3 regions of the Arthrobacter monumenti genome follow, and region 1 is predicted to be linked to each of the others. Evidence: predicted binding sites of a transcription regulator. Region 1 holds the regulator's gene; each other region holds the start of a gene.
What was found. Region 1 encodes HrcA, which represses chaperone genes, less so after heat shock. Its sites were predicted from a motif close to TTNGCACTCGNNNNNNNCGAGTGCNAA; they were not measured.

Region 1 (9,629 bases):
ACCCGTCCGGTTCCGTGGCCCTTGATGGTGAAGGAATGAACTCCGGTACCTTCAAGTTCTCCGTGACGCTGCCGAGGGGAGCATACGAATTGTCAGTCTTCCAGGGCGAACCCGGTGGCGAACGCGATTTTGTCGACTCCAAGCAATTCAGGGTCGAATAGCCCGGTTTGGACCGGGCGCGTGACGGAACTAGTCCCAGCGGCCCAGCAGATGGCTGAGCACAGAAACGGCTGCGGGGCCGGCTGTCGAGGATCGCAATACATGCGTTCCAAGCCGGACAGGGATGGCACCCGCATCGGTCAATGTCCCGATTTCCTGATTGCTGATGCCGCCTTCGGGACCCACAATGAGCAGGATCTTTGGCACATCTCCTAATCCGGACGTCTCCTGCGGGTGCCCGCTCCGGCCTGCGGCCGCCTGCAGCACCGGCGACGCAGCCGAATCGGCCGACAGTGACGCCATCGTAGCGGTTGCTTCTTCATGCAGTATGAGTGCCAAGTCGGCCAGGGCGGTAAATGCGACGAGTCCGGCGCCGGTTACATGCGGATGCACCTCCGGTACGCGTGCACGGCGCGCCTGCTTGGACGCGGCCTGGACGGTCGCCTGCCATTTGTCCCGGCCCTTGGCCGCTTTCGTGTCTTTCCACCGCACAATGGAACGGTCAGCCTGCCACGGTACGACGGCGTCGATTCCCAACTCGGTGGCCGCTTCAATGGCCAGCTCGTCGCGTCCGCCCTTGGCAAGGGCCTGGACCAGCACCAGTGAAGGCGAAGGCAGAGGTTCATCGAGCACTGACAGAATTCTTACTGGCAGCGCTTCTCCCCCGCCGTCGGCGACTTCTCCGCTGACCCGCCGGCCGGCGCCGTCGACGATGTCCACCGGTTCCCCCGGTGCCAGCCGCTTGACCGTGCGGGCGTGGTGCCCCTCGGGGCCGGCGAGCTGGTAGGTGTCACCGGCCTCCAGCTGCGCCAGTTCAGATGGTGAAGCGAAAAATACGGGGTTGGTCACCCTTAGAGGTTACCGAGCCGGTCCCGGAGTTTCGCGAAGACACCGCTTCCGCTGGATACGAGCTTTCCATCGCTGTACTGCTCATTCCGGGCGGCGGCCAGCTGGCGCAACAGCTCTTCCTGTTCGCCGTCGACCTTGGTGGGGGTTTCCACATGAATATGGACCTTGAGGTCTCCCCTGCCATAGCCGCGCAGGTGGGTGACGCCGAGTCCCTTCAGCGTGATGACTTCGCCGGCCTGGGTGCCGGGCTTGATGCTCAATTCGCGTTCGCCGTCGAAGGTGTCCAGGGTGACGTCGGTACCCAGGGCGGCGGCCGTCATTGGCACGCTCATGGTCGCATGCAGATCATCACCCTCACGGACGAAGTTCTGCTCGCTGTTGACCTTGATTTCAACGTAGAGATCGCCGCTGGGTCCTCCGGCCACGCCGGCCTCGCCCTGCCTGCCCAGTTGGATCCTGGTTCCGGTGGCAACGCCCGCGGGAACCTTCACTGTCAAGGTACGGCGGTTGCGGACACGGCCTTCACCGGCACATTCGTGGCACGGGTCGGTGATGATGGTTCCGAAGCCCTGGCACGATCCACATGGTGCCGTTGTCATGACCTGGCCGAGGATGGAGCGGACCGCGCGCTGGACCTGTCCGCTGCCGCCGCAAATATCGCAGGTGCGCGGGGAGGTGCCGGGGCGGCTGCAACTGCCGTCACAGGTAGGGCAGACGACGGCGGTGTCCACCTCGATCTTCTTGTTGACGCCGAAGACGGCGTCCTTGAGGTCAATCCGTACGGTAATCAGCGCGTCCTGGCCGCGGCGCATACGCGATGCCGGCCCACCGCCTCCGCCGGCGCCGCCGAAGAACGTCTCGAAGATGTCCTGGAAGGCGAATCCTTGGCCGGAGTAGCCGCTGCCGAAGCCGTTGTCCGTACCGTTTTCGTTACCGGTGGTGTCATAAACACGGCGCTTCTGGGGGTCCGAAAGCACCTCGTAGGCATGGGTGACAACCTTGAACTGATCAGCCGCCTCCGGCCCCGAATTAACATCGGGGTGGAGCTTACGCGCCAGCTTGCGGTAGGCCTTCTTGATCTCCTCGGCGCTGGCATCCTGGGACAGGCCCAGTACTTCGTAGTGGTTACTCAACTTCTTTGGTCTCTTCCTGTATTACTGGACACTTGCCTGTGCGGGCCGCGCAGGCATTGCCGTGGAAAGTTCTTCGTGGTCAGCCGGCCAGAATCCTGGACAGATAACGGGCAACAGCACGGACAGCCGCCATCGTGGTTGGATAATCCATCCGGGTAGGTCCGAGGACACCAATTTTGGCCAGTTCATCCGGCCCATAACCAGTGGCCACAACCGAGGCCTCGGTGAGACCGCCGTACCGGTTTTCGTGCCCGATGCGGACGGATACACCTCTGGCGTCCTGTTCCATTTCGGTCAACAGCCGCATCATCACCACCTGCTCCTCCAGGGCCTCGAGGACGGGGCCGATGGAAAGCGGGAAATCTCCGGTGGAACGGGCAAGATTGGCTGTTCCCGCCAATACCATTCTATCCTCGCGGTTGATCCCCGCCAGTTGTTCCAGCGAATTGCCCAGAACAGCTGCGACCGCGCGCTCCGCCGGGGCGCACGTGGCCACTGCTGCGGTAAGCAGCTGGGGCAACGCGACGAGCAGTCTCCCCTTTGTTGCGGACAGGAAAATGCCGCGTAACCGCAGCAGGGTCTCTTCGCCTGCATCGGCCGGCAAAGACACCACACGCTGTTCGACTTTACCGGTGGTCGCGATCAGCACTGCCAGGACCTGACGAGGTGCAAGCAGGACCAACTCTATGTGCCGGACAGCAGCGCTGCCAAGCTGTGGATACTGCACTACTGCGACCTGATTCGTGAGCTGGGACAGCAGCCGCACCGTCCGGTCCAGCACGTCGTCAAGGTCGTCCGCCTGATCCAGGAATGTATGAATGGCACGCCGCTCTGCCGAGGACAGCGGCTTTACAGCCGAAATCCGGTCGACGAACATCCGGTAGCCCTTGTCGGTGGGAATTCGCCCTGCACTGGTGTGCGGGGCGGCGATGAGGCCCTCTTCCTCCAGGGCGGCCATGTCATTACGGATCGTCGCGGAGGAAACACCCAGCTGGTGACGTTCCACAAGGGCTTTAGAGCCGACGGGTTCACGTGAGTGCACGTAGTCTTCGACTATCGCCCGCAGCACTTCGAGCCGGCGCGGTTCACTCACGTTTCACCTCCTCTGACATTGCTTAGCACTCAACATACCCAAGTGCTAAGTCTAATACGTTCATACCCATTGCTAGCATGGGTACGCGCTCGGCTTATTCACCAGGCCGCTGTGGGTTATTGCGGCAAGTAATTCGGTCCGGGCGCACCCCACAGAATCCGGTTCCGGCGAAGAAGGTCGATGATATGTACAGCTATGAATGGGGACCTCAGGACCTGGCCTCCCCCGCCGGCCGTCAGTCCTTGCCGGAGATTGCAGCGGAAAATGGACTAGTGCTGGAAGACGCACAGTCAGGCTGGGTAGGCGCAATCGTCCGGGTGGAAAAGTCGGGCGGCCTCCACGTCCTGACCCTGGAGGACCGCAGGGGTAAAACGCGTTCCTTCCGGCTCGGGTACGGCTTTATGCTCGACGGCAGGCCGGTCAAGGTGGTACCGAAGGCAAAGACCGCGCCGGCGCCGGCGGCCCGAACTGCCTCCGGGTCCGTGAGGGTCGAGGGCCAGCGGGCACGCACAGCCAAGGCCAGCCGGATCTGGGTGGAGGGTAAACACGACGCCGAACTCGTGGAAAAGGTCTGGGGCGACGACCTGCGGATCGAGGGCATCGTCGTCGAACCATTGCACGGTATTGACGACCTTTCGGCGGCAGTGAAGGACTTTGCGCCCGGCCCGCAGCGGCGGTTGGGCATACTGGTTGACCATCTGGTCAACGGCAGCAAGGAGTCATCGATCGCGGCGAAGGCGATGTCCTTGCCGGGTGCGCGAGCCAATGTTCTGATCGTGGGACATCCCTACGTCGATGTGTGGCAGGCGGTGAAGCCGCGGACACTTGGGTTTGCCCAGTGGCCGGACGTGCCTCGCGGCCAGGACTGGAAGACAGGGATCCTGAAGGGCCTGGGCTGGCCGCATGGGGATCATGTAGCGGTCGCCCGCGGTTGGCAGCGGATTCTTGGGTCGGTACATAATTACGCGGATCTGGAGCCGTCGTTGTTGGGCCGGGTCGAGGAAGTTATCGACTTCCTGACCGCAGGTGAGCCGGTCTGAAGTTTGATAGCTTGTCCGCCTTGGCGCACAATAGAGCTTGAGTGCTGTGCGCTTGCAGCTATTCGACAGTGAAGATGTCCGCCGCAAATTGGCGGTCCCTATCAACCTTGAGGTCTGAAAAGTGGCAAATCCCGCACGGGGCGGTTCGCCGGAAGGCAACCAGAGCCGGCCACCCTACGCTCCGTATCAGGGTATGTCGGCGGACGCCCAGCCTTTGACGGCATCCGAAGACCGGCAGTGGGCGACCATGTCCCACTTCGGAGGGATTCTCGGGTTCCTCCCCTCGCTGGTTATCTACCTGGTGATGCGTGACCGCGGACCGTTCACAGCCCAGGAGTCCAAAGAGGCACTCAACTTCACGTTACCGCCAACTATTTTGGCGGTGCTGGCAAACTTGTTGGCCCTGATCGACGGTCTTGGTTCCATTTTCGCCGTCGTTGCGGCTCTGATTTGGCTGGCCTTGACGGTCTTCGCCGTCAAGGCCGGAATCCATGTAAACAAGGGCGAACCTCATCGTTATGCCCTCAACCTGCGGCTGATCAAGTAGTCTCAGGCGGCTGAATCAGTCGGGCAGCAGGCGGCGTACGACAGCGTCGGCCAGCAACCGTCCGTGCAGAGTCAGTATTATCCGGCCGCGGAAAGCCGCCGCCGGTTCGATCAATTCTTCGGCGATCAGCCCAGCGACTTCACCGCGTCCTTCGGCGCTCAACTCCGACATGGGCAGACCTTCGCTCAATCTGGTCTGCAACATCACCCGCTCCACCCGGCGGGTGGATGAATCCAGGGTTTCGCGTCCAGCGGCCGGCGACTGTCCGGCGGCGAGGCGGTTGGCGTACGGAACAGGATGCTTCATGTTCCACCACCGGACTCCACCGACATGTGAATGGGCCCCAGGGCCGATTCCCCACCAGTCATCGCCCCGCCAGTAGGCAAGATTGTGGCGGCATGCCTGACCCGGTTCCCGGCTCCAGTTGCTGACTTCGTACCAATGCATTCCTGCTGAACTGAGCTTCCGCTCGGCAAGCAGATATTTCTCAGCATGGTCGTCCTCATCAATGGCAGGGACCTCCCCGCGGCGCATCTGGGCGGCGAGTTTTGTGCCTTCCTCAATGATGAGCGAGTATGCCGAGATGTGGTCGGGTTGATAGCCAAGGGCAGTATCCAATGACTGCTCCCAATCATCCATCGATTCGCCCGGCGTGCCATAGATCAGATCGATGCTGACTGCCAGGCCGGCCTGACGCGCCCAACCGACGGCTTCGGGAACCCGGCTCGGCTTATGGGTACGGTCAAGAACCTTCAACACATGCGGAACGGCTGACTGCATACCGAACGAGACCCGGGTGAATCCAGCGTTGGCAAGTTGCTGCAGTGATCCGGGAGTTACCGAGTCCGGATTGGCCTCGGTGGTGACCTCGGCGCCGTCTGCCAGCGGCCACAGCTTTGCCGCATGAATGAGCAGTGCTGTCAGGTCCGCCGCGGGCAACAATGTGGGAGTACCGCCGCCGAAGAAGACGGTCTGGAGCGGCCGGCGTGGAAGTCCGGATTCCTCAAGGACACGCGCGGCAAGATCCAATTCCGCCATGGCAGTGCCGGCGTACTCGTCCTGTGAGGCGCCGGAGCCTAATTCCTTAGCCGTATAAGTATTGAAGTCGCAATATCCGCAGCGGACGGCGCAAAACGGAATGTGGATATACAGACCGAAATTCCTGCTGTCGGCTCCCTCCAGAACCTGGGCCGGCAACAGCCCATCGGACGGGGCGGGGTCACCCTCTGGTAAAACGCTTGGCATCGGTCTACTGGTGTTCTGTACGGTCGGGCAACGGCTGGGTCACTTCTTGGCTTTGTCCTTGGAGTCGTCCGAGGATAGGGCGGCGATAAACGCTTCCTGCGGAACCTCGACCCGTCCCACCATCTTCATCCGCTTCTTGCCTTCCTTCTGCTTTTCCAACAGCTTGCGCTTACGCGAGATGTCGCCGCCGTAGCACTTGGCCAGGACGTCTTTGCGGATTGCACGGATATTCTCGCGGGCGATGATCCGTGAGCCAATGGCGGCCTGGATCGGAACCTCGAACTGCTGTCGGGGAATCAGTTCCCGCAGTTTGGCGGTCATCTGTGTTCCGTAGGCATACGCCTTGTCTTTGTGCGTGATCGCGCTGAACGCATCGACCTGTTCGCCCTGGAGAAGGATGTCCACCTTGACGAGATCGGCGGCCTGTTCGCCGTCGGCCTTCCAATCGAGCGATGCGTAGCCACGCGTCTTTGATTTCAAGAAATCGAAGAAATCGAAGACAATTTCGGCCAGCGGAAGCCGGTACTGCAGTTCAACACGTTCCTCCGAGAGGTAGTCCATGCCGTTCATCTGCCCGCGGCGTGCCTGGCATAGCTCCATGATGGAGCCAACGAATTCATTGGGCGCAAGAATGGTGGCCGATACCATCGGTTCCCGCACTTCCATGATTTTGCCGGCCGGAAACTCGCTCGGATTCGTGACGATGATTTGTTGCTTATCCTCAAGCGTGACCTGGTAGACGACGTTCGGCGCCGTTGAAATCAACGCAATATTGGATTCCCGCTCAAGACGCTCGCGGATGATTTCCAAGTGCAGGAGTCCCAGGAATCCGACCCGGAAACCGAAGCCGAGGGCGACCGATGTTTCGGGCTCATAGACGAGTGCCGCATCGTTGAGCTTGAGCTTGTCCAGCGCATCGCGCAGGACAGGGTAGTCTGCGCCGTCCAACGGGTACAGACCCGAGAAGACCATGGGTTTTGGCTCCTGGTAACCGCTGAGCGACTTTGCCGCAGGCTTGGCCAGGTTCGTCACCGTGTCGCCGACCTTGGATTGGCGCACGTCCTTCACACCCGTGATCAGGTAACCGACTTCTCCGACACCAAGGCCGTTGGAAGGCACAGGTTCCGGTGCGCTGACGCCGATTTCCAGCAGCTCGTGGCTCGCTCTTGTCGACATCATCTGGATCCGTTCGCGCGGATGCAGCTTGCCGTCAATCACACGTACGTAGGTCACCACACCGCGGTACGTGTCGTAAACGGAGTCGAAGATCATCGCGCGGGCAGGAGCGTCGGCGTCGCCAACTGGAGCGGGTATCTCGGCCACGATCTTGTCCAGCAGCACTGCCACACCGTCGCCAGTCTTACCGGAGACGCGCAGTACGTCATCCGGTTCTCCGCCGATGAGGTGCGCCAGCTCTTCTGCATACTTATCCGGCTGCGCCGCCGGAAGGTCGATCTTATTGAGCACCGGAATGATGGCAAGATCGTTCTCCATCGCCAGATAGAGATTGGCCAGTGTCTGAGCTTCGATCCCCTGGGCAGCATCCACCAGCAGGACCGCGCCTTCGCAGGCGGCGAGGGAGCGTGACACCTCATATGTGAAGTCGACGTGTCCGGGAGTGTCGATCATGTTCAGTGCGTAGCTGGTCCCATCCAGCTCCCATGGCATCCTGACGGCTTGCGACTTGATCGTGATGCCGCGTTCGCGCTCAATATCCATGCGGTCCAGGTACTGTGCCCGCATGCCGCGGTCACCGACGACGCCGGTCAATTGCAGCATGCGGTCGGCCAGCGTCGACTTCCCGTGGTCGATATGAGCGATGATCGAGAAGTTTCGCAGGATCGCCGGATCGGTTGCGGCGGGCACCGGAGCAGTGCGGGCCAAGGGAGTCACGCAGTGTCCTTACGTTTGAGGGAAAATAGACCGGTCTCCAGTCTCCCACGTCTTGACCGTGCCGTGGTCATAGGGATCGAGGTGCATGATCATTCAGACCGGGTGTGAGCACACATCCATGGACTCTGATAAGCTGTATAGCTGTGTGTCCGCGCAGGTCGTCGGGCACGGCAAGCTGGTCGCCATGGTATCCCCACGCCACTCAGTCGATGTCCAGTTTGAATGCCCTCACTGACCGAAGTCCGCATTACAAAGAGAGTTTATACGTGGCCAATATTAAGTCCCAGAAGAAGCGCGTTCTCACTAACGAGAAGGCCCGCCAGCGCAACAACTCGGTGAAGGCCGAACTGCGTACGGCAATCCGTGCAGTCAAGACTGCGATCCAGTCCTCCGACAAGGAGGCCGCCAGCAGCGCCCAGGCCGCTGCCAGCCGCAAGCTGGACCAGGCCGCCACCAAGGGCGTTATTCACAAGAACAACGCCGCTAACCGCAAGTCAGCTCTTGCGAAGAAGGTTGGCAGCCTCTAAAGGTTTTGCCGCTCAAATCATTGAGCAATGGCTGTGGCCGGCACCAAAGGTGCCGGCCACAGCCATTTAAACCAACCCTGATTGATTGCATATCGAGGCCGGCGACTCCAGCCATCGGCCCCGCCCTCCAGCAGCTAGCGCCGGCTGACCGACGTGGAAATGATGGTAACGGCGCGTTCCAAAGCGTAGACAGGGTCGCGTGCAGCCCCCTTCACCTGGGCATCTGCCTCTGCGACGACTTTGATCGCCTGGATGAGCGCGCCCGGAGTCCATCCGCCGCTGTCTCTTCTGGCTTGGTCAACCTGCCACGGCGCCATCCCAAATTCACGTGCAAGTTGGGCCGAGGGCCCCCTTGAGCCGGCAACTTTGGCCACTGTCCTCAATTTCATGGCCAGCGCGGCGACGAGTGGTACGGGATCCACACCGGTGGCCAGGGCGTGCCTCAGGGCGGACAAGGCCTGCCCGCCCCGTCCGGCCAAGGCTGCATCCGCGACCTTGAATGCAGTCGCCTCAACCCGGCCACCGTAATAGCGTTCGACGACGTCGGCTGTCAGTTGTCCATCGACGTCGGAGAGCAACTGGGAACAGGCCGCCGCCAGCTCGGACAGGTTCGCTCCGACGGCGGCAACGAGTGCCTGTGCCGCCGCAGGCTCAATGCGGCGGCGTGCATCGCGGAACTCGCGGGTTACGAAGTCGATCTTCTCCGCGTCCTTCTTCAGCGGTTGACATTCAACGACTGGCGCTCCATTGGATTTGAGAGCATCCAGCAGTTTCTTCCCCCGCGCTCCCCCGCTGTGATGCAGGACGACGACGGTGCCTTCGGCCGGCTGGGCTGCGTATGCCAAGGCGTCGGTAAGGAATTCATCGTTCATGGATGCCACGGCGGAGACCTCGATGAGTTTCGCCTCACCGAACAGCGATGGATTGGCCGCCATTTCGAGCTGGCCAGCGGCATAGTCGGATGCGTCCAAACGGGTGCGTTCCAGTGCCGGTTCGTGCTCACGGAGCCGCGAGCGGATGCGGTCCAACGCCCGCGTCGCAATATACTCCTCAGGTCCTGCTACCAATACAACCGGTGCAGGTTCGACCTCCCGCCAATCAACTGTCCGGGCAGAGGATTTCGTTCCAGCGGTCTTGCGTGCT
Region 2 (9,629 bases), on a different contig from region 1:
AGGGGCGCGATGGCGTCCACGGGTGAATCCGGCATGCGTATCAGCCTAGTTCAACGAGCCCGGATGGGCGTTCCCGCCGGAGGAGCCTACGCCATCGAGTCCTCCACCTTGTCCGGCGTATCCTGCTTTTCGGCGACGGAGGCGACGCGGCCGCCCTTGACCACCATTTCGGCCTGCCGCGGAGAGAGCCGGTGCCGGAGCTTGATGGTTGTATCGCCGTACCGGACCGTGACCTCGTCGCTCTCAGGGAGTTGCGAACGGACATTCTCGAACTTCAATGTGTCGCCGGAGTTGATCTTGTCGTAGTCCGCGGGGTCGCTGAATTCGAGTGCCAGGACGCCGAAGTTGGCCAGGTTCTGCCAGTGGATGCGGGCAAACGACTTGGCGATGACCACCCGGAGGCCCATATACCGCGGCGCGATGACCGCGTGTTCGCGGGAGGATCCTTGTCCGTAGTTTTCGCCGGCTACGATCAGGTGGCCGCCCTCGGTGTCCTTGGCCCGGGAAGCGTACGTGTCGTCGACCTGGATGAACAGGAACTCGGCGATTTTCGGAATGTTGCTCCGGTAGGGCAGTACCCGGGCGCCGGCGGGAAGGATCTCGTCGGTGGAGATGTTGTCGTTAACCTTGAGCAGCACCGGCAGCTCAAGCGAGTCCGGCAGCGGATCGAATTCCGGCAGCGACTCGATGTTCGAACCCTTCACCAGTTCAACCTGCCTGGCTTCCTCCTCCGGTAACGGCGGCAGCAGCATGGCGGTGTTGACGCTGACCTGTTCCGGCAACTCCGGCCGCGGGTAATCCATGTCCAGGTCCCGCGGATCCGTGATCTTGCCGGTCAGTGCAGCGGCGGCGGCGGTCTCGGGCGAGCACAACCACACGGCGTCTTCGTCGGTGCCGGAACGGCCGGGGAAGTTGCGGGGAACGGTCCGTAGGCTGTTGCGTCCGGTCGCCGGGGCCTGGCCCATCCCGATGCAGCCCATACAGCCGGACTGGTGGATCCGGGCGCCGGCGGAAATCAGGTCGAACAACCAGCCGCCCTTGGCCATGTCCTCGAAAATCTCCCGGGATGTCGGGTTGACGTCGACGGAGACCTGATTGCTGGTCTGTTGTCCCCGGAGGATTTCGGCGACGACGGCGAAGTCCCGCAGTCCGGGGTTCGCTGACGAACCGACCACAATCTGGTAAACATCCTCGCCGGCCACCTCACGGACTGGAACAACATTGCCGGGGGAGGAGGGTTTCGCAATCAGCGGCTCCAGGCTGGACAGGTCGATGGCATCAGTGACGTCATAGGTCGCATCGTCGTCGGCCAGGATTTCCTGGAAGTCGTCCGGCCGCCCGACCGATTCGAGGAACTTCCGGACCTCCTCGTCCGCGGGGAAGATGCTCGTCGTCGCACCGAGTTCCGCTCCCATATTGGCAATAACGTGCCGGTCCATGGCGGTCAGGTTCTTCAGTCCCGGACCGTGATACTCGATGATTTTCCCGACGCCGCCTTTAACACCGTGCCTGCGAAGCATTTCGAGGATGACATCCTTGGCCGAGACCCAGTCCGGCAGGTCACCGGTCAGCTCGATGCCCCAGATTTCCGGCATCGCGACGTACAGCGGGTCGCCAGCCATAGCCATCGCCACTTCAAGACCGCCGACGCCGACGGCGAGCATTCCGATGGCGCCGGCGGCGCAGGTATGGGAGTCGGAGCCAAGCATGGTGGCGCCCGGGCGGCCGAAGCGGGCCTGGTGCACCGGGTGTGAAACGCCATTGCCGGGCTTGGAGAACCACAGACCGTAGCGCTGCGCGGCCGACTGCAGGAAGAGGTGGTCCTCCGGATTTTTCTCGTCGGTCTGCAGCAGGTTGTGGTCGACGTACTGCACGGATAACTCCGTCTTGATCCGGTCCAGGCCCATCGCCTCAAGTTCGAGCATCACCACCGTTCCGGTGGCATCCTGGGTCAGCGTCTGGTCGATCCGAAGCCCGATCTCGTTCCCGAACTCCATCTCCCCGCTGACGAGGTGCTCGCTGATGACCTTTTGCGCAACGTTCTGACCCATGACGACCTCCCGGTAGAGCCCGCGTCACCGCGGACGGTGCATACCCTCCCTATGCTAGGCCGGGACGCGGCCAAGATGCTATCCATACTTACTATTGTGTGCTTCCGGGGTTAGTGGAAGAGTTGGGAGGGTTACGAATCCGGACGGCGTCCGGCCAACGGGCGCTGGCTGACGTTAGATGCTGACTCTTTACAACTGGAGGCGCCCGATGCGATACCCATGGCTCAAGGATGTGCTGGAAGCAGATCCACCGTTTCTCAGCGTGTACGTCGACACGACGCGGACCGACCCTTCGGCTGCAGCCGAGATCGAGACACGATGGGAGCATCTGCGGGACAAGGTCCGCGCAGAAGGCGCACCTAAAGATCTGCTGAAGCGGATCGAGCGTTCCGTTCTTGAACCGGCCGGCATTGGCGGTCCCCATGGCAGGGCATACCTCGCCGCAGGCGGGCAACTCTACATTGACCGGGTACTACCCGTTCCGCCGGAAAATTACGCTTCCTGCAATCACCGGCCGCACCTGCTTCCGCTGATGCGGGTCGCCGCCAGAGCCGTGTCCCACCTGCTGGTGGAAGTCGACCGGTCGGGAGCCGACATTAGCCTGCGGGCACCGGAGGACCCGCACGTTGCCGGCAGCCAGAAGCCGTTGGGCGAGGACGCCTCAATCGAAGGCGGTCACGATGAACTTCACAAGACCGGGACCGGCTGGCGGGGACAGGACTTCGAGGCCCGGGTCGAGGATTCATGGGAGCGTAATGCCGACGCCGTGGCGCACCGGCTGGACAAGCTGGTTCGCCAGTACCGGCCGGACCTGGTGCTGCTGACGGGTGATGTCCGTGCCGCCTCGCTACTCAAGGAAGCGGTCGGGCAGGAAACCAGGCAGCGGCTGGTCGATGTTCCCGGCGGTGGACGGAATGAGGGCGTTGACCGCGCGGAATTCCGGGTACACGTAGAGGAAGCGGTGGACAACTTCATCGCTTTCCGGGAGAAGGCCGCCGTCGACCGTTTCGTGGCGGAACAATCGCGCGACGGCGAATCGCTCGCGGGTGCCGCCGAAGTGCGCGCCGCTTTGGAACGCGGACAGGTCGACGAGCTGCTGCTGACCAGCGGTTCCGAACCGGATGACATCGAGGACCTGCTGTATCTGGCCCTGAGGACAGACGCCGCCGTGCAGTCTCTCGATCCCGGTGAGATCGTGTTGCCGGACGGCATCGGTGCGCTGCTGCGCTGGCGGGACGAGGCTACGCCGTCGAACGCCGTGCCAAGCCTCAGCGATGACCGTGAACGGGAGCGTGAAGCTTCTTAAGCTGGTAGGGAAACACCGGAACCGGTGACAAAGCGGAATTGAAAGGCGCCCGGGGCGGAATGCCCCGGGCGCCGACGCGTCCACAACACACCGTTGCTGGCACTCGCCTTGACCGAGTGCTAATGGTCGACATACAGTCATTCTTGGCACTCTCACTACGAGGGTGCTAATGCCCGGAGGGGCGTTACCGGCACCGCGACGACGGTTAGCGCACCGAACGGCCCTATTGTCGAAAGTGAACAACAGTTCACTGTAAATCTCATGCAAAGGAGAGGTCCGAGTGTCGGTCTCTATTAAGCCTCTTGAGGATCGTATTGTTGTCCGCCCGCTGGAAGCGGAGCAGACCACTGCTTCCGGTCTGGTTATCCCGGACACCGCCAAGGAAAAGCCCCAGGAGGGCGAAGTTGTAGCCATCGGCCCCGGCCGCGTTGACGATAACGGCAACCGCGTCCCGATCGATGTCAATGAAGGCGATGTTGTCATCTACTCCAAGTACGGTGGCACCGAGGTCAAGTCCCGTGGCGAGGAATTCCTGGTTCTCTCGGCACGCGACGTTCTCGCCGTCGTCGTCAAGTAGAACGCTGAGTTGAACCCCGGCGCCACGCAGGCGGCCGGGGTTTTCTCAAGTCAGTTCGAAGAAAGGAACCATTCTTATGGCAAAGCAGTTGCAGTTCGACGACGCAGCCCGCCGCGCGCTGGAAGCCGGCGTCGACAAGCTCGCCGATACAGTCAAGGTCACCCTCGGCCCGCGTGGCCGCAATGTTGTCCTCGACAAGCAGTGGGGCGCACCCACCATCACCAACGACGGCGTCACGATCGCCCGCGAGGTCGAGCTCGATGACCCGTACGAAAACCTAGGCGCACAGCTGGCCAAGGAAGTTGCCACCAAGACCAACGACGTCGCCGGTGACGGTACGACGACGGCGACTGTCCTGGCACAGGCGCTGGTCAAGGAAGGGCTGCGCAACGTTGCAGCCGGCGCCGCTCCCGGAGGGCTGAAGCGCGGCATCGAGGCGGCAGTTGAAGCCGTCGCCGCCCGCCTGCTGGAGAACGCCCGCGAGGTCGAAGGCAAGCAGGTTGCCGACGTCGCCGCGATTTCCGCCCAGGACCAGTACATCGGTGAGTTGCTCGCCGAGGCCTTCGACAAGGTCGGCAAGGACGGCGTCATCACGGTGGAGGAGTCCTCCACGACGCAGACCGAACTGGTCCTGACCGAGGGCATGCAGTTCGACAAGGGCTACCTCAGCCCGCACTTCGTCACCGATGCTGAGCGCCAGGAAGCCGTCCTGGAAGATGCGCTGATCCTGATCAACAGCGGCAAGATCTCCAACATGCAGGAATTCCTGCCGCTGCTGGAAAAGGCTGTCCAGGCCGGCAAGCCGCTGTTCATCATTGCTGAAGATGTCGAGGGCGAAGCGCTCTCGACGCTGGTGGTCAACAAGATCCGCGGCACGTTGAACGTGGTTGCCGTCAAGGCTCCGGGCTTCGGCGACCGCCGCAAGGCCATGCTGCAGGACATCGCCACCCTCACCGGCGGCGAAGTTGTCTCACCTGACTTGGGTCTGAAGCTGGACCAGGTTGGTCTCGAGGTGCTGGGTTCGGCGCGCCGCGTCACCATCACCAAGGACCAGACAACGATTGTCGACGGCGCCGGTGCGGAAGAGGACGTTGCTGCACGTGTTTCGCAGATCCGCTCCGAAATCGAGCGCACCGATTCCGATTGGGATCGCGAGAAGCTGCAGGAACGTCTGGCCAAGCTGGCTGGCGGAATCGGCGTGATCAAGGTCGGCGCTGCCACCGAGGTCGAGCTGAAGGAAAAGAAGCACCGCATCGAGGACGCTGTTTCCTCCACCCGCGCCGCTCTCGAAGAGGGCATCGTGGCTGGCGGTGGCTCCGCTCTGGTGCATGCTTCCAAGGCTCTGGACGATGATCTGGGCCTCGAAGGCGACGCACTCACCGCCGTCGGACTTGTCCGTCGTGCGCTGGTCCAGCCGCTGCGCTGGATCGCCGAGAATGCGGGCCACGAGGGCTACGTCGTCGTCGACCGCGTGCGCAACCTGGAGCCGGGCAATGGCTTCAACGCGCTGACCGGTGGGTACGAGGACCTGGTTGCGGCCGGCGTCATCGATCCGGTCAAGGTCACCCGCTCGGCGCTGCAGAACGCCTCGTCGATCGCCGCTCTGGTGCTCACCACCGAAACATTGGTGACTGAGAAGCCGGAAGAGGAAGAGGACGGGCACAAGCACTAAGTGCCGTAGACGCCTAAAAGGCCCCGGTCCACAGCTGAACCAGCTGCGGGCCGGGGCCTTTGTCATGCCTGGGAGCGGCGGCAGCCTCATCGGCGGCCGCGGCGGGCCGCTCCGGCGAAATTCAACGGACGGGCCCCGCCAAAGCAGGCTCCTGGCGGCTGCCTTTCTTTGTCAGCGCGGCCCCGGCGTCGAGCACGTGGCGGCGCATGGCATCATCGGCCGCTTCGGCATCCCCGGACCTAAGAGCATCACAAACTTCCCGGTGCGCCGCCACGGAGGATCTCTTGACTTCCTCCGAGCTCCAATAGTTCTGCTTATAAGGAAGCGGGACCTCCAGTTGGCGCCGGGCGATATGCGTCAGCCTGTCGTTGCCGACAATGTCGAAGATCAGACCGTGGAAGAACTGATTCTCCTGATCGCACTCGACGGCGGCACCAACGGGGAGTGCCTCCAGCCGGTCGCAGCTGGCGTCGAGGGCGGCAAGGTGGCTGTGCGAGACGTGCAGGACGGCACGCCGTGCGACCTTTCCCTCCAGCACGCTGCGGATTTCATGAATGATTTCCACATCTTCGGGCTTATAGACACGGACGCGCGCGCCCCTGCCTGCCAGCAACTCAATGAGTCCCTCGGTCTCGAGTGCCCGGAACGCCTCGCGGACCGGAGTCCGGCTGACCCCGACCCGTTCGGCAACCTCTGCTTCCTTCAGCCGCTCACCGGGCGCGTAGGTGCCGCGCAATATGGCCGTGCGAATAAATTCCACCGCACCGTCGTTTGTTGTATCAGCCACTGGTACATCCCCCTGAAACTTCGTCGTCGAGCTGCCACCCCGCAACGAACGAAGAAGCACTATGTCTTGTGTCACACCCTATGCTACGGTGGACCGCATTGCATACAGTGTATGCAATCTCACATGCTGATCACCAAGGAACCTCATGACTCCTGAAATCATCTCAATTATTGTCCTCGCACTCCTGTTCCTCGTGGCCACCATCAGGTCCGTGAACATGGGAGTACTCGCGTTCGTTGCCGCTTTCGGGGTCGGTGTGCCCGTCGCCGGAATGACGACGGACGACGTTATAGCCGGATTTCCCGGCGATCTCTTCCTGGTGCTGGTGGGCCTGACCTTCCTCTTTGGCTTTGCCCAGCAGAACGGAAGCATAGACCTGCTGGTGCGCTGGAGTATGCGGGCTGTACGCGGCAAAGTTGCGGCGTCTCCGTGGATTTTCTTCGCACTGTCCGCCGTCCTCATTTCGGTTGGCGCTCTCTTTGCCGTCGCGGTCGTCGCTCCGCTGGCCATTCCTTTCGCCCGGCGCTACAAGATTAACCAGCTCATGATGGGCATGATGGTCGTGCACGGTGCGCTGGCTGGAGCCTTCTCCCCGATCAGCGTGTACGGGGCATTCATCAACGGCTACCTCGAAAAGGAAGGGCTGCCGGTCAGCCCGCTTGCTCTCTTCTTCGTTCCGATGATCTTCAACACGATCATCGCCTGCATTGTCTACTTCACCATGGGCGGCCGGAAGCTCAAGGGGCTGCGCGTCTCCGACACCGGAGAACCGCTCGAGGGAAGCGCCGGGACCGGCTCAACGACGTCGTCGGCTCCGTCCGGTGGAACCCCGGCTCCGTCCGGTGGAACCCCGGCTCCCTCGGGTGGATCCCCGGTTGCCTCCGGTGGCACGCCTGCTCCGTCAGGCGGAAGCCCAGCTGGCCAAGGCGGCGGTACCGCCCTGTTGACCCGTGAGGATGCGCCTGCCGTCGCCGAGAAGGCCACGCCCTATCAGCAGCTGACGCTGGCCGGTCTGGCCGCGCTCGCCGTCGGCACCGCAGTGTTCGGCATCGACGTCGGCATCCTCTCGTTCAGCATTGCCGCCGTGCTGGCCATCTTTTCTCCGAAGGCCGCCAAGGAAGCGATGAACAAGGTGAGCTGGGCGACGGTCATCCTGATCACCGGTGTGCTCACTTACGTCAGCGTTCTCCAAGCCGCCGGCACGATCGAATATGTGAGTGCCGGAATTGCCGCAATCGGTATTCCGCTGGTGGCCGCCCTGCTGCTGTGTTACCTGGCCGGAATCACCTCCGCCATGGCTTCGTCCGTTGGTATCATCGGCGTCGCCATCGCCTTGGCTGTGCCGTTCCTCCAGTCCGGAGCCATCGATCCGATCGGTTTCGTCGTCGCCCTGGCCATCGCCGCCACCGTCGTCGACGTCAGTCCGTTCTCGACCAACGGCGCGCTGGTCCTGGCCAATGTCGACGAGCGTGACCGGGACAAGTTCTACCGCCAGATGCTGGTTTACGCGGGGATCGTTGTCGCCGCCGGCCCCGGTATCGCCTGGCTCACAGTCCTCGTTCCCGGCTGGCTCTAGGTCCTAGGCTTTAGCTGAGGGAAACTGCACGACGGCGGCAGGGTTGGTCCAGGATCAGCCCGGTCGCCGTCCCGCGCGGGGAAGGCAAAATGGCAGCTCGAAAGTACCGTCCCGGTGTCCGGGCCACGGTCATGGCCGCGTTCACGACGGTGATCGCGGTCCTTCCTGTGTTCCTGGTCGGCGGACTGGCGGTCCAGTTGGAGGAAGACCTTGGCATGACGGCCACGGTCCTCGGTGCCGCCGTCGCCGTCTACTGGGCGGTGTCCGCGGTGCTTTCGACCACCGGCGGTTATGCCGCACAACGCCTCGGCGCCCGGCAGGGCATGCTGCTGTCGACCGCTTTCGGGCTGGTATCGCTGCTGGGTATTGCTCTGGCGACGCCAAACTGGGCGTGGCTTTTCCTCTGGCTGACCATCGGCGGCGCGGCCAACGCGCTCAGCCACCCGCTCTCGAACGGTCTGATCGTGCGGGAGGTCGCCACCCGGAACCGTGCCTTCGCCTTTGGCCTTAAACAGGCAGCGATTCCGGCGGCAACATTCATCGCGGGCGTCTCGGTTCCGATCCTCGCCCTGACGGTCGGCTGGGAGTGGACGTTTGCCGCTGCGGCGGCGTTTGCCGTCGTACTCCTTCCTGCGCTGGCCCGCACCGTTCCGAAACGGCAGCGGACAGAGGCTTCGAAGACGAACTCCGACCTGGCCAAGGCGCCGCTGCCTCGCAGGTTGAAGTCATTCTTGATTGCGACGGCCATAGCCGCCGGGATGGGATCGGCCCAGGCGAACGCGCTCGGTGCCTTTACCGTCATTTCGGCTTCCAACGCCGGTTTTGATATCGGTACGGCGGGATTGTTGCTGGGCTTGGGCAGCGCCGCGGGATGCCTGGCGCGGCCGCTGGTGGGGATAGCGGCCGACCGGGGGATCGGCGGATCGATGGCGACGGTGGCACTGATGCTGGCCGTTGGCTGTGCGGGCCTGCTGGCTATGGCGTGGGGCAACTCGGCAGCTTTCGCCGTCGGTTGTGTGCTCGGTTTCGGCTTCGGCTGGGGATGGAACGGTCTGGTTCATTACGTCGTCTCGCACCGTTCCCACCCGTTTACGGCCAGGGCCACCGGCATCACCCAGAGCGGGACGTACATTGGCGGAACGGTTGGCCCGTTTGGCTTTGGCTTTGCATATGCGGCCTTCGGTCCGACTGCGGCCTGGACGATGGCGGCTTCGGTCGCCGCGATGGGCGCGCTCGCGGCACTCGTCGCCTACCGGCTGGAGAAAAGCCTGTCCGCAGAGCAGGTGGAGGGTGCGGCTGGTAAGCCTGCTCATGAGATTCTGGAGTCATGACGAACTTCAGCCAACCGGCTTCCGGCGAGCCGCGGCGTCCGCACGGTCCGCGTGATCCGGGTGACGCGTGGGTTGACGGGGAGCGGGGCAAGTTCTGGGGACGGTTCGGGGCCGCCGGCGTCCTCGTCCACGATGCCGGCCGGGGCATTCTGCTCCAACACCGCGCCACGTGGAGCGACCAGGGCGGGACCTGGGGACTGCCGGGCGGCGCCTTGCACCAAGGCGAAGATGCTGTGACCGGAGCGCTCCGCGAGGCAGAGGAAGAGGCCGCGGTGCCGCCGTCGCAGGTCCGGATTCTTTTCACTTCCGTTTTCGACGTCGGCTACTGG
Region 3 (9,629 bases), on a different contig from region 1:
GACGCTCTGCCACAGATTGCCGCAGCGAAGGCCGACGGCGTCCGGCTCACCGTCGAAACCTGTCCGCACTACCTGACGCTCACGGCGGAGGATGTCCCGCAGGGGTCCACCGCGCACAAGTGCTGCCCGCCGATCCGCGAAGGTGCCAACCGCGAACTGTTGTGGCAAGGCCTGCAGGATGGGATTATCGACTGCATCGTCTCGGACCACTCGCCCAGCACCGTGGATCTGAAGAACCTCGAGACCGGCGACTTTGGCACCGCATGGGGAGGCGTGTCGTCACTGCAGCTGGGCCTGTCGCTGATCTGGACCGACGCGCGCGAACGCGGAATCCCGCTGGAGCAGGTTGTTGAGTGGATGTCGGCCCGGCCCGCCGCGCTGGCGCAGCTGGAGCGGAAGGGGCGGCTCGCCGTCGGAAATGACGCCGACCTGGCTGTCCTCGCCGCCGACGATTCGTTTGTGGTCGATGTGAAGAAGCTGCACCACAAGAACGCCATCAGCCCCTACGCCGGACGGACCCTCGCCGGCGTCGTGCGCCGCACCTTCCTGCGCGGCCAGGAAGTTGACGGGCAGACTCCCTCCGGACAGCTGATCCGCCGCGGCGAAAACTAAGCGCGGCGTGCCTCACGCGCACCGCGGATCAGCCCCTAAGCCGCCGGTCAGCCCACTGGACCCACCTGACTGGCGGCCGAGGGGCTGACTTGGGACGAACCCAGGCTGGAAAAGTCTGGCCTGGGTTCGTCCGGTTCTGATGGTTTTTTCTCAGCTAACCCCGAGTGCTGCTTTGAGCTTCGCGACATGGCCCTTGGCGTCAACGCCGTACTCAGCCAGCTGCACCTTGCCGTCCGGATCAATGACGACCGTAGAGCGGATAATGCCCGTGACGGTCTTGCCGTTCAGTTCCTTCTCGCCATAGGCGCCCCAGGCGGTCGCCACGGCGTTATCGGCGTCCGAAAGCAGCGGAAACGTCAGCCCGTGGTTGCTGCTGAACGCTGCCAGTTCGTCCGGCGAATCCGGTGAGATGCCGACAACGTTGTAGCCGGAAGCCTGGATTGAGGCAAGGTTGTCGCGGAAGTCGCATGCTTCGGTGGTGCAGCCAGGAGTCTCCGCCTTGGGGTAGAAGTAGACCACGACATTGCGGCCGCGGAACTCATTCAAGCTCACGGGTTCACCGTAGGCGTCCGGCAACGTGAACGGTGAAGGTTCGCTTCCAGGGGTCAAGCGTGCATTCATGACTGCTCTCCATTCATTTAATGCTTTCGTATCATGGAACAGAAATACTGCTATATGAAATTCTAATGGAATCCCGGTTGTAGAACCAACCGCAGGGGCCGTTTTCGCCCGCGGCTGGAGATTCAAGCGAAATCTGTAGCCGTGTACGTCTCATTAATTCAGCGAAATACGTGACGCCGATGTTTCCTAATTGGAGTAAACGTAGGCTACCCTTACTTAAGTTCGTCCGTTCATCAGTCTAGGAGTTTTCGTTGATCCCTTCCCGTATGCGGAGCATCGTCGCAACCGCAGCCGTCGCAATTCTGTCCTTGTCAGCATGTTCCACCGGTCCGGCCGGGGGAACGACCGAGGGAGGGGCTGAAAGCTCGCAGAACTCGTCATCGAACCCGGACGCATTTCCCGTCACAATTGAGCACAAATTCGGCGAGACCACGCTCAAGGAAAAGCCCGAACGCGTGGCCACCGTCTCCTGGGTGAACGCCGACATTTCACTGGCTCTCGGCGTCGTACCCGTTGGAATGCCGAAGCAGGAGTGGGGCGGAAACGAAAACCTGTCCACCCCCTGGTTCGACGCCGCACTGGCTGAAGCCGGCGCTACTGAAGCGGCCACCGGCGAAGGCAGCGGGCCTGAGGCCGCCGGCATCGCGACCTACTCCGAGCTGGACGGCGTCAACTTTGAGGAGGTCGCCAAGACCACCCCGGATGTCATTCTCGCCGCGTATTCCGGCCTGACGCAGGAGGACTACGACACGCTCTCCAAAATCGCCCCGGTCATTGCTTATCCGGAGGTTGCCTATGGCACGCCGTGGCAGAAGGCGACGACGATGATCGGCAAGGCTCTGGGTGAGTCGGAGCAGGCCGAGGAACTGGTTGCCAAGACCGAGGAGACCATCGAAACCGAAGCCGCCAAGTACCCGCAGATTGAGGGTAAGACCTTCATTTACGGGAACCTTGAGCCCAACAGCGGCACCGGCATGAACATCTACACCTCCCAGGACAACCGGCCCCGCTTCCTGACCAGCATTGGCATGGAGATGGCACCGGTGATCGAAAAGGCCGAAAAGAAGAGCGGATTCTTCCTGGAGTGGTCCGCCGAACGTGCCGACGAGCTGGAATCAGACATCTTCGTGACGTGGGTTCCGGACAAGAAGACCAAGGAAGCCATCAAGACCGATCCGTTGCTGGGCCAGGTTCCGGCGATCGAGGACGGCGCGCTCGTTGCCGACTCGGACAATACGTTGACGCTCGCAATTTCCGCAGCTTCGCCGTTGAGCCTGCCGTGGGCGCTGGATGAGTTCCTGCCGCAGCTGGGTGAGGCGGCAACCGTCGCGGAGAAGACGAAGTAGCCAACGCTGCACTGATTTATTACGACGCCGGTGCCTGGGTCTCGGATCCCGGGCACCGGCGTTAGGCGTCTTGGTGCTCTCCATCCTTGCTATCCGGTGCTGTTCTGAGAAGACTGAGTGCTGGAAGCTGACGAGCACGGCAAATCGATGGGAGACCGCGGATGAATAGCACTGACGTTCTGCTGGAGGGATTCGGCAGGATTCCGGACCTGATCAGAAACGTGGTCAATGGGTTGAATTCTGATGATTTGGGCAGCCGCCCAAACGGTACCGGAAATTCGATAGCATGGCTCATCTGGCACCTCTCCCGGGTTGAGGACGACCACATCGCCGACGCCGCCGGGACAGAGCAGTTATGGACATCGGCAGGTTGGTCCGAAAAGTTCGACTTGCCACTCGGAACCGGCGAAACGGGCTACGGGCACAGCAGCGAGCAGGTCTCATCTGTCCAGGTGGACTCCGCCCAGTTGCTGGTCGACTACTACAAGGCGGTGCATGCCCGGACAGTCGAATACATCCGCTGCCTATCCGGTGAGGACCTCGACCAAGTCATCGACGACTCCTGGGATCCGCCTGTGACCCTCGGAATCCGGCTGGTCAGCGTGACCCAGGACTGCCTCCAGCATGCGGGGCAGGCCGCTTATGTCCGGGGACTGCTCCGAAACCAGTAAGCACCTGGTGTTGCGAGCCATCCCTCAGGACTGATACTTCCTGATGCTTTCGGAAGTCTGGGCCAAGGCAAGCATCCGGACCAGAAGCCTGCTGTACTCGTGGACGCCGACCGCCACCGTTAGGACGGCACTGTCGCGGCTGCCGCCCTCGGTCACAAAACCGACATCCTGCTGCGCCACCCGGTCGACAGCTTCTGCATAACCCTCTACAACGTCCCGGCTGACCGTGATGCCAAGCGCCTCCATCTGGGAGAGATGCGCATTCAAGGCATTCCGGGCATCCGACGGAACGTCCGGCCAGTCCTCGCCATTGATGACGGCGCTGGTCAACGGATGCTCGCGGGTCTCGCTCAAGTCGTAGCCAAGCACCAGCGACTGGGTCTTGCCGAGCAGGTCGAGAAAACTTACTTCCGGATCGTCGATGACGCTGACGAGGGTCTTAATCTGGCCGATGCTCAGCCCAACGACCTTACGCAACGCGGTGATGAGTTCGAGCCGGACCAAGTGCGCATCGGCATATTCGGCGAGCGTGGGATGCCTGCTTTCGCCTGCCGGCAGCAGATCCTCGCGGAGGTAGAACTTGATGCTCGCAGCGCTGATGCCCGAGCGGCGGCTGAGTTCCTTGAGCTGCACCGGGTACCTCGCTCTGTCGTGACCGTCGGGCGAATCGATCATTGGATAGGGATTTGTGGCTTCACTATCTTGATTTACAGCCTTGGATAGTGACTCTATCCTAAACGTATGGATCTCTGGACGCCCCTCATTGCAGGCCACGTTATTGCCGCGAGTTACGTTCTTGTGCTCGGTCCCTTCAATATCTTCCGCCGCAAACGGGACCGTATCCATAAGATCATTGGCTTCACCTGGGTGACCGCCATCGCCGTCACATGCATCTCAAGTTTCTGGATCATGGACGAAGGCCACTTCACCTGGTTGCATGGGCTTTCTGCGTTCACCTTGACCACCGTGACGCTGGGTATCATCAGCGCAGCACGCGGCAACATACCGGCGCACCGCGGGAACATGATCGGCAGTTATCTTGGCACGCTTATCGCGTTTATCTTCGCCGCGACAGCACCTGGCAGGCGACTCCCGCTGCTCGTATCAACTGAACCGGCGACGGTTGCTTTCGCCGCCATCCTGATCCTTGCTACGGCTGCGGCGTTCTTCTTTACCCTCAAGCGCACCGTCCGGACGAAGCCCCGACCTGTGGCCACCTCGCTTGCACGGTAGGTGGCCAACAGCCTTGGGTGCTATCCGTACTTCCGCGAGGGGGTGATTAGAACGAAATGAACTCCACCAGCTCCCCGGAGCGCTCCTCTGGGAAATTGCGGGCAATGTCAGCCTGGCTCAGCATGCCCACCAGATCGTGTCCATCTACGACGGGCAGCCGGCGGATCTTATGTTGTTGCATCGTATCGATGGCTTCTTCGACGCTGTCATCCGCGCCGATAGTTACGGGCTTCCCCTGGCCGAGTTCGCCGGCCTTTGCCGTTTTCGGGTCTCCGCCCTTGGCGAGGCACTTAACTACAATGTCCCGGTCGGAGATGACACCCTTGAGCCGGTTGTCCTCGCCGCAGATTGGAAGCGATCCGACGTCCAGATCCAGCATTTTCCGGGCTGCTTCTTCAAGCGTCTCGTTCTCGCCGATGCACTCCGCGCCACCGGTCATAATGTCGCGTGCGACAGCCATGATGATTCCTCCTCGATCAGATTCGATGTACCTGAATTGCTAAAACTAAGCATACTGTCTATCGGGTGGAGCTTGCTGGAGGTGCGACCTTGAAAATGGGCAATGGTGGACCGGCAGCGCAATGTGGGCGGAATAAATGAACGCAGGGGACGGAAATGCAGCCGTCCCCTGCTCGTCATGTGTGCATCGCCCGAGTCCTTACCGCCGTCTTCGTCCGATGCACTCGTATCGGCGGGGACTGCCTCGTCGAATGGGCGGGGGGATGCGTCATTTAGGACGCCGTGACCTCCGGCTGCTTCTCTTCACTTCCCCCGTCCACCGTGGGCTCACTGGCGAGGGAGCCAGTCGAGATCTCGATCTTGCGGGGTTTTGCCCGTTCGCTAACCGGGATGATCACGTTCAGGATGCCGTTCTCGTAGTGGGCGGAAATACTCCCAGTGTCGATGCCCTGTCCCAGGTTCAGCTGCCGCATGTAAGAACCGTTCTGGCGTTCGCGGGTGAGCCACTTTACGCCTTCCTCAGTGCGGGCCGTGCGCTCGGCACGGATGGTCAGCAGCTGACCGTCGACATCGATGTCCACCGAACCGGGGTCGATCCCAGGCAGGTCGGCATTCAGAATGTAGCGGTCGCCGTCGCGGTAAAGATCCATCGGCATCAATCTCGGCCCCTGGTGGTTGTCCAGAAGAGCTTCGGCGACGCGGTCCAGTTCGCGGAATGGGTCGAATTTCATGGCCATTGTTGTGTCAACTCCTTCACATACACCGCACCGTCATGGTTGCGGCGATCTCAGTTACTAAAGTTGAGTCGATATCGCTCAACTAGAAAAATATTAGCACTGAGAAGCGCGGAGTGCTAAATGCGGCGCATTCTGCTCTGAGCGAACAGTGGGCTCGCTTCAGAATGGTGGTGGGGTTTGGTCGTGGTCGCCGTTTGGGACAGCGCCGGCGTTTTTGGGGTTCCATGGGTCGAAGTGGTGGCCGTTGCCGGTGGCGTAGCGTTGGGCGTCTTTGCGGCTGGTGAGGACGGGGCCTTCGGGTTTGGATGTGTAGGTTCGTCCTGCTGGTGATGTGACGGTGATGGTGCCGTCTTTGTCTTGGGTGTCTTTCCATCCGCAGGCGGTTTTACGGAGATGATGCATGGGGCAGTAGCCTTTCAGCGATTCGTAGTCTGTTTTTCCGCCTTCGGCCCAGGGCGTGGTGTGGTCGAGTTCGGTGAAGCGTGCGGATCGGTTGCAGCCCGGTGCGCGGCAACATCGGTCGCGGATATTGATCATTTTTTTCAGGTCGGCGGGTACTTTGTAGGTGGTTCTGCCGAAGGAGATCATCGCCCCGGTTTCCGGGTGGGTGAGGATCCGTTTGAATGAGGGGGCGTTCGCGCATAGTTTTCGGGCGGTTTCGTCGTCCATGGGTCCGAAGCCTTCAAGCTCAGCCGGCTCTTCGGAGAGGCCGAGCAGGGTGAGGACGGGGACGGTGACGATGACTTCGGGTTTGATCTGCTCGTAGTTGGGCAGGTGTGGTTCCGCCACGGCCTGACCGGAGGAAGCAGTGCCGGTTGAGCCGGGGGACGGATTCCCACCCCTGCCACGATCGTTGTTGTTGTCATCGTTCAGGCCCGCAATTGGTCCATCTGGGATCGGCCCGGTGCCGAGGAGGAGGTCGGTGAAGACGTCGGCGCAGAGTTGGGTGCCGGTTCGTTCCTCGTCCGGGGAGCGGAGGGCCCGGGCGGCGTCGGTGATTCGGTTGTAGGCGGCGGTGGCGGCTTCGGCGGGCAGGTAGGCGCCGAGCCAGGCCATGCCGTCTTCGGCGGGCTGGTACCAGGCCCTGCGGTCGCAGGCTGCTTTCTTTTTCCGCCGGGCGCCGGATTCGGGGTGCATGCGTTCGCGGAGGCGCTTGGCCTTGCCGGCCAGTTTCGGCCGTGGCAGTTCCGGTGCGTCGGCGAGCAGTTCCTTCTCGAATTCGGGTTGGGCGTGCTCGGGGAGGGTTTGTGCCTGGTCGATGATGACCATGGCCTGGTCCCGGTTCAGTTCCCCGGTTTCGAGGCGTTCGAGGGTGGCGGGGAAAGAGCCGACCAGTTCGGTGCTTTCGAAAATGAGTTTCTGGGCTGTCCTCGTTGCGATGGTCAACGCGCCGCTGACTTCGCCCTCGACGTTCATCCGGGCCAGGCGTTCGGCGTTCCGTGACGGGCCGGCCGGATCGGGCTGAGGGACCGTGCCGGCGGATGTTTCGCAGAGCCGGGTGACCAGGCGGGCTTTGAGTCCCTCCGCCCACGCGATGAGCTGCCCGGCCGAGACCAGGGCCATGGTCGCTTCATCGAAGGACAAGACCCCGGGCACCACGTCGCCGAGTGGGCCGGCCAGTTCGGGAAGCTCGAAGGCACCGGTGGGAGCGTCGTCGCTGCTCCCGCCGTCTGGTGCTTCCTTGTTTGCCATGTCTTTAGTACATCAGCCGGCACCGACATTATTCGAAATCCTGTTCGCTACCGGATAACGAAACGGTAACGAAACAATAATTAATGGAATCGGCGCCATGTCAGAAAGAGGGCCCCGGCAGTGATCTGCCGGGGGCCACTCCTTCTAACGCTTGACTAGTGCTCGACTGCCTTTTCGGCACCAACACCGGTCAGCGACCGTACTTCCATTTCGGCCTGCTTCTGCACGTTTTCCCGCTTCTTGTCCGTAACGGTTCCCAACCAGCCGAGCAGGAACGCCAGCGGAATGGAAACGAGACCCGGGTTACTCAGTGGGAACCAGGCGAAATCGGCTCCTTCGATCATCGATGTCTCGGTTCCGGAGACAACCGGTGAGAACGCGATGAGCAGCATGGCCGTGCCAAGCCCGCCGTACATGCTCCAGACCGCTCCTCTGGTAGTGAACCGACGCCAGAACAGTGAGTAGATGATCGTTGGCAGGTTCGCACTGGCTGCCACTGCGAAGGCTAGCGCGACGAGGAATGCCACGTTCTGCCCCTGGGCACCGATGCCTCCAAGAATGGAGATGACACCGATGACGACGACGGTGCGCCGTGCGACTTTGACCTCGCCATCCGGCGGCACATTTCCCTTCTTGACCACGTTGGCGTAGATGTCATGGGCGAAGGAAGCCGCTGCTGTAATCGTCAGCCCTGCCACGACCGCGAGAATCGTTGCAAACGCCACCGCCGATATGAAGCCAAGCAGCAAGGGTCCGCCGAGTTCGAATGCCAGCAACGGTGCGGCCGAATTCACGCCGCCCGGCGCGTTTTCGATCCTGTCGGCGCCAATCATGGCGCCGGCTCCGTAACCGAGCACCAGCGTGAAGAGGTAAAACAGACCGATCAACCAGATCGCCCACACGACTGAGCGCCGGGCTTCCTTGGCCGTAGGCACGGTGTAGAAGCGCATCAAGACATGCGGCAGTGCGGCCGTTCCGAGCACCAATGCCAACGCCAGCGAAATGAAGTCCAACTTGGTGGTGGCATTCTCACCGTATGCACCGCCGGGATTGAGAATGTCCGAAGTTCCGGCCGTTTCGACAGCATGCGCCAGCAGTTCCGAAAGATTGAATCCGTGCAGTGCGAGGACCCAAATGGTCATTGCGGCAGCGCCCGTGATGAGCAGGCAGGCCTTGATGATCTGCACCCAGGTGGTGCCTTTCATGCCTCCAACCAGTACATACAGAATCATCAAGCCGCCGACGACGGTGATCACCAGTGACTGACCGAGCTCATCCCGGATGCCCAACAACAGCGATACGAGTGCTCCCGCGCCTGCCATCTGTGCCAACAGGTAGAAGAAACATACGGCCAGGGTGGTGATGGCTGCAGCGATTCTGATCGGACGCTGCTTCAAGCGGAAGGAGAGCACATCCGCCATCGTGAATTTTCCGGTGTTGCGCATAAGCTCAGCGACCAGCAGCAGCGCCACCAGCCAGGCAACCAGGAATCCAATGGAGTAAAGGAAGCCATCATAGCCATTGATCGCGATCGCGCCGACGATGCCAAGGAACGACGCCGCCGAGAGGTAGTCGCCAGCGATGGCCGTCCCATTCTGCGGTCCGGTGAAGGAACGGCCGGCCGCATAGTAATCCGCCGCCGTCTTGTTGTTCCGGCTCGCGCGGAGCACGACGATCAGGGTAACGCCGACGAACAGCGCAAAAATCGTGATGTTGACCCACGGACTTCCCACCGTTTCCTCAGCTCCGGTCTGGGCGAGGATGTTTATGTTGCTCACTTCTTTTCCTCCGTGATCTGCTCCAGGTCCCGCCGCATTTCTGCCGCGATGGGATCCAGCCGCTTATTCGCGTAGCTGACGTACCACATGGTTATTCCGAACGTGGTGACGAACTGCAGCAGGCCCAAAACCAATCCGACGTTGATATTTCCGAAAACAGGCGTGGACATGAATTCGTGTGCGTAGTCAGCCAACAACACGTAGAGGAAGTACCAGAGCAAAAAGGCAACCGCCATCGGGAAAACAAAGCTCCGGTGGCGTTTCCGCAGCGTCTGGAACTGTTCGGATTTCTGCACTTCTTCGAAGTCGACCGCGGCTTCAAGTTCCTCTTCGGTCGGCGGGGTATCGTCCGCCATAATTCCTCCTTAGGTGGAATAGTCGCGCACTTCGGAGACGGGCTCATTCCTGACTCTCAGACGCGTTTATGTGACTGTAATCACTCTCGTATGCCGGAATGCTCATTTCCTAGTCCCAACGAGC

Region 2: a site for HrcA is predicted at 3,454-3,480, ahead of groES (co-chaperone GroES). Genes of this name have one in related genera too.
Region 3: a site for HrcA is predicted at 5,773-5,799, ahead of ACX80B_RS03560 (Hsp20/alpha crystallin family protein). Genes of this name have one in related genera too.

Annotation. Positions count from the first base shown of each region.
Region 1 is NZ_JBTNCY010000009.1:72,052-81,680, forward strand. Features, by position in the region: gene ACX80B_RS14595 (GerMN domain-containing protein) at 1-161, shown strand, start outside; gene ACX80B_RS14600 (16S rRNA (uracil(1498)-N(3))-methyltransferase) at 190-1,008, opposite strand; gene dnaJ (molecular chaperone DnaJ) at 1,011-2,141, opposite strand; gene hrcA (heat-inducible transcriptional repressor HrcA) at 2,221-3,234, opposite strand; gene ACX80B_RS14615 (DUF3097 domain-containing protein) at 3,420-4,274, shown strand; gene ACX80B_RS14620 (DUF4870 domain-containing protein) at 4,468-4,821, shown strand; gene hemW (radical SAM family heme chaperone HemW) at 4,837-6,066, opposite strand; gene lepA (translation elongation factor 4) at 6,106-7,959, opposite strand; gene rpsT (30S ribosomal protein S20) at 8,226-8,486, shown strand; gene holA (DNA polymerase III subunit delta) at 8,621-9,629, opposite strand, start outside.
Region 2 is NZ_JBTNCY010000007.1:254,425-264,053, reverse strand. Features, by position in the region: gene ACX80B_RS12600 (class I SAM-dependent methyltransferase) at 1-35, opposite strand, end outside; gene ACX80B_RS12595 (aconitate hydratase) at 87-2,051, opposite strand; gene ACX80B_RS12590 (baeRF2 domain-containing protein) at 2,260-3,357, shown strand; gene groES (co-chaperone GroES) at 3,638-3,934, shown strand; gene groL (chaperonin GroEL) at 4,011-5,606, shown strand; gene ACX80B_RS12575 (GntR family transcriptional regulator) at 5,728-6,393, opposite strand; gene ACX80B_RS12570 (SLC13 family permease) at 6,539-7,969, shown strand; gene ACX80B_RS12565 (MFS transporter) at 8,059-9,300, shown strand; gene ACX80B_RS12560 (NUDIX domain-containing protein) at 9,297-9,629, shown strand, end outside.
Region 3 is NZ_JBTNCY010000002.1:139,948-149,576, forward strand. Features, by position in the region: gene allB (allantoinase AllB) at 1-612, shown strand, start outside; gene ACX80B_RS03530 (peroxiredoxin) at 763-1,233, opposite strand; gene ACX80B_RS03535 (iron-siderophore ABC transporter substrate-binding protein) at 1,500-2,579, shown strand; gene ACX80B_RS03540 (mycothiol transferase) at 2,741-3,250, shown strand; gene ACX80B_RS03545 (MerR family transcriptional regulator) at 3,275-3,925, opposite strand; gene ACX80B_RS03550 (DUF2306 domain-containing protein) at 3,992-4,483, shown strand; gene ACX80B_RS03555 (CBS domain-containing protein) at 4,530-4,943, opposite strand; gene ACX80B_RS03560 (Hsp20/alpha crystallin family protein) at 5,215-5,679, opposite strand; gene ACX80B_RS03565 (HNH endonuclease signature motif containing protein) at 5,839-7,371, opposite strand; gene ACX80B_RS03570 (solute symporter family protein) at 7,527-9,149, opposite strand; gene ACX80B_RS03575 (DUF485 domain-containing protein) at 9,146-9,505, opposite strand.